2 regions of the Kitasatospora sp. NPDC054768 genome follow, and region 1 is predicted to be linked to the other one. Evidence: riboswitches for the same ligand, from Rfam matches in the RefSeq annotation. Region 1 holds a riboswitch; the other holds the start of a gene.

Region 1 (3,352 bases):
GGACGTCCCCCCGGAGCGGGGAACCGACAAACAGCTGGAGTCAGCCATGGTGAACGTGAACCCTGCGAACGGCGGTAGCGACCCCGCGCAGGTGATCCGCACCTGGCCGGACCTCCTGGCCGCGCTGTTGCAGGGGGAGGACCTCGACCGCGCGTCCACCGCGTGGGCGATGGACCGGATCATGAGCGGCGAGGCGTCCCCCGTGCAGGTGGCCGGGTTCATGATCGCGCTGCGGGCCAAGGGCGAGTCGGTCGAGGAGATCGCCGGCCTGGTCGACGCGATGTACGAGCACGCCGAGCCGCTGGAGATCCCCGGACCGGCGGTGGACATCGTCGGCACCGGCGGGGACCGGGCGAAGACCGTCAACATCTCCACCATGTCGGCGATCGTCGCGGCGGCCGCCGGCGCCAAGGTGGTCAAGCACGGCAACCGGTCGGCCTCCTCCAGCAGCGGCTCCTCGGACGTGCTGGAGAAGCTCGGGGTGGCGCTGGACCTCTCCTCGCAGCGGGTCGCCGAGGTGGCCGAGGAGGTCGGTCTCACCTTCTGCTTCGCGGCCAAGTTCCACCCCTCGATGCGGCACGCCGCCACCGCGCGGCGCGACCTCGGGGTGCCGACCTCCTTCAACATCCTCGGCCCGCTCACCAACCCGGCCAGGGTCACCGCGCACGCCATCGGCTGCTTCGACACCCGGCTGGCCGGGCTGATCGCCGGGGTGCTGGCCGAACGGGGCGCGACGGCGCTGGTCTTCCGCGGTGACGACGGGCTGGACGAGCTGACCATCACCACCACCTCGCAGGTCTGGCTGGTGCGCGACGGGGTGGTCACCGAGACCACCTTCGACCCGCGGGACGTCGGTATCGAGCTGGTCGGCATCGAGGCGCTGCGCGGGGCGGACGCCTCGTACAACGCCGAGGTCGCGCGGCGGCTGCTGGCGGGGGAGCACGGGCCGGTGCGGGACGCCGTCCTGCTGAACACGGCGGCGGCACTGGTCGCGCTGGACCTCGGCGAGGCGCCGCTCGCCGAGCAGCTTGCGGCCGGCATGGAGCGGGCCGCGGAGGCGATCGACTCCGGTGCCGCGCAGGACCTGCTGCGGCGCTGGTCGGAGGCCACCAGCCGGATCTGAGGCGGTAGTTGGGGAGCCCGTGCCGGAACGCCGGCACGGGCTCCCGCGCTGTCCGGATGCTGGATGCCCGTTTGACCACCCGATGGACGCGGCCTAGAGTCTTGGCCAGGTCATGAGTGACAGTGCGAAGCCCCAGCTGGCTGTCCGGCAACCCTCCGTCCGTGGCGGGGTGCCCTGGGTGAGGACCGGGTCGTCACGGCAAGCCGTCCGTGCGACAAGCGCGGACGCCCGACGACTAGCACTCCCGGGGTCCCTCACCCCTGAAGGAGTGCATCCTCATGTCCCCTCTCGCCACCACCGAGACCTGCGCCCCGCTCGCCGTCCTCGGCGCCGACGTCCAGGTCCCGCTCGCCAACGGTGAGAAGGTCGGCTACGCGGCGCTGGACTACGCGGCCAGCTCCCCGGCGCTTCAGCGGGTGTGGGACGACGTCGCCGCCTACGCGCCGTACTACGGCAGCGTCCACCGCGGGGCCGGGTACCTCTCCCAGCTGTCCACCGACCTGTTCGAGCAGAGCCGGCGCACCGTCGGCGAGTTCCTCGACCTGCGCGAGGGCGACCAGGTGGTCTTCACCCGGGCCACCACCGACTCGCTCAACCTGCTGGCCGCGGCCGTTCCGGCCGGCACCCGGGTGTTCGCCTTCGAGACCGAGCACCACGCCTCGCTGCTGCCCTGGGCGCACGCCGGACTGGGCGTCACCTACCTGCGGGCGCCTCGCTCCCGGGCCGAGGCGGTGGCCGCGCTGGACGCCGCCCTCGCCGGGGCGCCCGAGGGCCCCAAGCTGCTCTGCGTCACCGGCGCCTCCAACGTGACCGGCGAGCTGTGGCCGGTCGCCGAGCTGACCCGGACCGCGCACCGGCACGGCGCCCGGGTGGTGCTGGACGCCGCCCAGCTGGCGCCGCACCAGCGGGTCTCGGTCCGTGAGCTGGACGTCGACTGGATCGCCTTCTCCGGCCACAAGATCTACGCGCCGTTCGGCGCCGGGGTGCTGGCCGGCCGGGCGGACTGGCTGGACGCGGCCGAGCCGTACCTGGCCGGCGGCGGGGCGACCCGGACGGTGGCCCGGGAGAGCGACGGCTCGGTGGCCGTGCAGTGGCACACCGGCCCGGCCCGGCACGAGGCCGGCTCGCCGAACGTCATCGGCGCCTACGCGATCGCCTCGGCCTGCCGGGCCCTGACCGAGGCCGGCTTCGACGCGCTGGAGGCCCGCGAGCAGCAGCTGATCGCCCGGCTGACGGCCGGGCTGGCGCAGATCCCGCAGGTCAAGGTGCTGAACCTGTTCGGCTCCGACTCCGCCCGGGTCGGCGTGCTGTCCTTCGTCGTCCGGGGCTGGAACAGCTCGCACTTCTCGGCCGCGCTGTCCGCCGAGTACGGCATCGGGGTGCGCGACGGCCTGTTCTGTGCCCACCCGCTGGTGCGCACGCTGCTCGGGGACGAGGACGTCGCCCCGTCCGAGTGCGGCGCGCCGGAGCCCTCGCTGCCGGGCGAGCGCAGCCTGAACGCGATCCGGGTGAGCTTCGGCGCCGGGACGCCGGACGAGCACGTCGACCGCTTCCTGACCGCCGTCCGGGAGCTGGTCACGGACGGGGCGGCCTGGAACTACCGTAACGAGGGCGGTCGCTGCGTCGCGACCGTGCAGATCGACCGGGGCCGGCGCGAGGGCTGAGCGCTACTCGTCCAGGCCCAGGGCGAAGGCGGCTTCCAGGTCGTGCTGGGAGTAGGTGCGGAAGGCGATCTGGGTCTCGGTGTGGGCCACGCCCGGGACCTTGTTGAGCCGGCCCGGGATGACCTCGGCCAGGTCGTCGTGCCGGCGCACCCGCACCATCGCCACCAGGTTGTAGCCCCCGGTCACCGAGTAGACCTCGCTGACGCCGTCGATGGCGGCGATGGATTCGGCGATCTCCGGGATGCGGTCGACACTGGTCTTGATCAGGACGATGGCGGTGATCACAGTTCGGGCTCCTTTGTGGGGTGCCGCCAGCGTATCGGGCGTCGGCCGGGTCGTCGCGGGGGGTGGCGAACCACGGTGCAGGCGTAGAGGAACCCGGCCGAGAAGCCGATCACGTGGACCAGGTACGCCACCCCGGGCCCGGCCGAGTGCACCGACCACCACTGCAGGGCGAACCAGAGGCCGAGCACCAGCCAGGCGGGGAACCGCAGCGGCAGGAAGAGCAGCAGCGGGACGAGGGTGGTGACCCGGGCCCGGGGGTGGAGGCGCAGATAGGCGCCGA
Region 2 (3,352 bases), on a different contig from region 1:
CGGGTGCCGTGGGGGTCGCGTAGAGCAGGTGGTGGACGAACCACAGGGTGGAGTTGGCGACGCCGTTGTAGGCGCGGGCGAAGGTCTGCGGGTCGATGTCCAGCATCCGTACGGCCTGGCCGCCGACCTCGTGGCCGGCCAGGTCGAGGCGGCCGTACGGCGCCTCGGCGGCGGCTCTGCGGTCGGCGTCGTTGAGGGCGGCGCAGACCCAGACGGCGTTCGGGTCCGCGATGGCGGAGAGGCCGGAGACCAGTCCGCCGCCGCCGCGGCGCAGGGTCAGCGTGCCGTCGTCGGCGGTGCTGAAGGACACCGGTCCCCGGTTGGAGGCAACCAGGACGGGGGCGGTGCCGGTCGCGCTCGAACGGTTGGTCGTGAGATCGCCCATGGTTGGGATGTTGCCGGGGGTTCGGGGCGGCAAACCCCTCAATGACGGGTCGCGTATTCGGGGACGGTGTGCATCGGGGGGCGTTCCAGGGCGGTCACCGGGTGGGTGTGGGCGGTGAAGGCGCGGGTTTCCGGGTCGCGGGTGAACTGGGTGAGTTGGGGGTGGACGAGGTCGGCGGAGGCCTTGAGGCGGTGGGTGCGGTCGAGGCGTTCCAGGGCGGTCCGGTAGATGGTGGCGGCCATCCGGCCGAGGGCCTGGCCGTCCTGGTGGCGGTGGTGCCGGACGCCGACGTCCACCTGGGCCAGGGCGTCCAGACCGGCCAGTTCCAGGGCGTCGACCAGCAGGCCGAGTTCGACGCCGTAGCCGGTGGGGAAGGGCAGCCGTTCGAGCAGTGAGCGGCGGGCCGCGTACTCGCCGCCGAGGGGCTGGACGAAACCGGCGAGTTCCGGCCAGTGGAGGTTGAGCAGGGGCCGGGCGACGAGTTCGGTGACCCGGCCGCCGCCGGCGGGCAGGACGGCGCCCTCGGATTCCAGCGGGCGGTCGTACATGGCCTTGACCAGTTGGATGGACTCGTCGGTCAGCAGCGGGCCGAGGATGCCGGAGACGAGGGCCGGGTCGAATTCGCGCAGGTCGGCGTCGACGAAGCAGACGATGTCGCCGCGGGTGACCAGCAGCGAGCGCCAGAGCACCTCGCCCTTGCCGGGGACGGCGGGCAGCCGGGGCAGGACGGCGTCGCGGTGCTCGACCCGGGCGCCGGCCTCGGCGGCGACGGCGGCCGTGGCGTCGGTGGAGCCCGAGTCGACGACGACGAGTTCGTCGACGAGCGGGAGGCGTTCCATCAGCTCGCGGCGGATGGTGCGGACGATGTCGCCGACGGTGGCCTCCTCGTCCAGGGCGGGGAGGACCACGCTGACGGTGCGGCCGGTGCGTTCCTTGGCGGCGAGGAGGGTGTGGACCGGCCGGTCGGCCGCGCTCCAGGAGCGGCGGCGCAGCCAGGACGCCGCCTGCGGGAGGAGCTCGGGAATCGGTTCGGCGGGCACGGAGGTCTCCTCGGCGGGGTCGGTGGGACGGGTCATCTCGCGTGGCGGACGGACCCGTTCAGGATTGACGCCTTCGGATACAGTCTTCGTACAGCGGTCGGACCTTTGCACGCCGGGGTCGCCGTTGAGCATCACCACAATTTCACAAGCTCATCCAGAGGGACTGAGGGAACGGCCCGTTGACGTCCCGGCAACCTTCCCGCGCGGCTGTCTGTCGACAGGCCCCGGCGGGACAGGTGCCAATTCCGGCCTGTGGCGCGACCGTGCCACGGGGAAGATGAGGAGAGAGGCCTCGCCATCATGGCTATCGACACCGCCGCACCTGTTTCCGTCGACCTCGGCCCCGCCGCCGCGCTGTCCTGTCGCGAGTGCGGCACCCGCTTCCCGCTCGGCCCCAGCTTCGCCTGCCTGGAGTGCTTCGGCCCGCTGGAGATCGCCTACGAGTTCGGCAGCGAGGGCGCCGAGGAGCTGCGCAAGCGGATCGAGGCCGGTCCGGCGTCCATCTGGCGGTACGCGCCGCTGCTGCCGGTTCCGGCCGACGTGGCGTCGAAGCCCAATCTGAACCCGGGGTGGACCCCGCTGGTGAAGGCGGACAACCTGGGCCGGGAGCTCGGTTTCACCGCCCAGCTGCACGTCAAGGACGACTCCGGGAACCCGACGCACTCGTTCAAGGACCGGGTGGTCGCCTGCGCGATCGAGGCGGCCCGGGCGTTCGGGTACACCACGCTGTCCTGCTCCTCCACCGGCAACCTGGCCGGCGCGGTGGGGGCGGCGGCGGCCCGGGCCGGGTTCCGGTCCTGCGTGTTCATCCCGCACGACCTGGAGCAGGGCAAGGTCGTCATGGCCGGGGTGTACGGCGGCGAGCTGGTCGGCATCGAGGGCAACTACGACGACGTGAACCGCTTCTGCTCGGAGCTGATCGGCGATTCGGCCGGCGAGGGCTGGGGCTTCGTCAACGTGAACCTGCGGCCGTACTACGGCGAGGGTTCCAAGACGCTGGCGTACGAGATCTGCGAGCAGCTCGGCTGGCGGCTGCCGGAGCAGATCGTGATCCCGATCGCCTCGGGCTCGCAGCTGACGAAGATCGACAAGGGCCTCCAGGAGCTGATCAGGCTCGGCCTGGTCGAGGACCGGCCGTACCGGATCTTCGGCGCCCAGGCCGAGGGCTGCTCGCCGGTGTCGGCCGCGTTCAAGGCCGGCCGGGACGTGATCAAGCCGGTCAAGCCGGACACCATCGCCAAGTCGCTGGCGATCGGCAACCCGGCCGACGGCCCGTACGTGCTGGACATCGCCCGCCGCACCGGTGGCGCGGTGGAGGACGTCACGGACGCCGAGGTCGTGGCGGCGATCCGGCTGCTGGCGCGGACCGAGGGCATCTTCGCCGAGACCGCCGGCGGGGTGACCGTCGGCGTGCTGAAGAAGCTGGTCGAGACCGGGCAGCTGGATCCGGCCAAGGAAACCGTCGCGATCAACACCGGCGACGGCCTGAAGACCCTGGACGCCGTCTCCGACGCCGGGATGACCGCCGTCATCCGCCCGACGCTGGACTCGTTCCGCGCCGCCGGCCTCGCGTCCGTCTGAACCACCCGATCGGCCCCGCCCCCGCAAGGAGAGTCATGAGCGCCAACGTCCGCATTCCCACCATCCTCCGCACCTACACCGACGGTGCCGCCGTGGTGACCGCCGAGGGTGCCACCCTGGCCGAGGTCGTCGCCGACCTGGAGAAGAACCACCCGGGCATCTCGGCCCGCATCCTGGACGACACCGGCAAGCTGCGCCGCTTCGTGAACGTCTACGTGAACGACGACGACGTGCGTTTCGCCGAGGGCCTGGCGACCGAGATCGAGGACGGCGCCGGCATCTCGATCATCCCGGCGGTGGCCGGCGGCTGCTGAGCCTTCGCGACCAACCAGCGGTCGCCCGCGCG

The links. Region 1 has a riboswitch for S-adenosylmethionine ahead of ACWGKU_RS14745 (aminotransferase class V-fold PLP-dependent enzyme). Riboswitches for the same ligand answer to the same signal wherever they lie in the genome.
Region 2: it holds a riboswitch for S-adenosylmethionine, as region 1 does, so the genes downstream of both, thrC (threonine synthase) here and ACWGKU_RS14745 (aminotransferase class V-fold PLP-dependent enzyme) in region 1, are expected to answer to the same signal.

Annotation. Positions count from the first base shown of each region.
Region 1 covers NZ_JBSHBN010000039.1:42,293-45,644, reverse strand. The annotation lists gene trpD (anthranilate phosphoribosyltransferase) at 47-1,123, shown strand; SAM riboswitch class IV at 1,232-1,350, shown strand; gene ACWGKU_RS14745 (aminotransferase class V-fold PLP-dependent enzyme) at 1,402-2,787, shown strand; gene ACWGKU_RS14740 (Lrp/AsnC family transcriptional regulator) at 2,791-3,072, opposite strand; gene ACWGKU_RS14735 (rhomboid family intramembrane serine protease) at 3,069-3,352, opposite strand, start outside.
Region 2 covers NZ_JBSHBN010000250.1:5,539-8,890, forward strand. The annotation lists gene ACWGKU_RS39070 (alpha,alpha-trehalose-phosphate synthase (UDP-forming)) at 1-385, opposite strand, end outside; gene ACWGKU_RS39075 (glucosyl-3-phosphoglycerate synthase) at 424-1,461, opposite strand; SAM riboswitch class I at 1,573-1,709, shown strand; gene thrC (threonine synthase) at 1,726-3,006, shown strand; gene ACWGKU_RS39085 (ubiquitin-like small modifier protein 1) at 3,042-3,320, shown strand.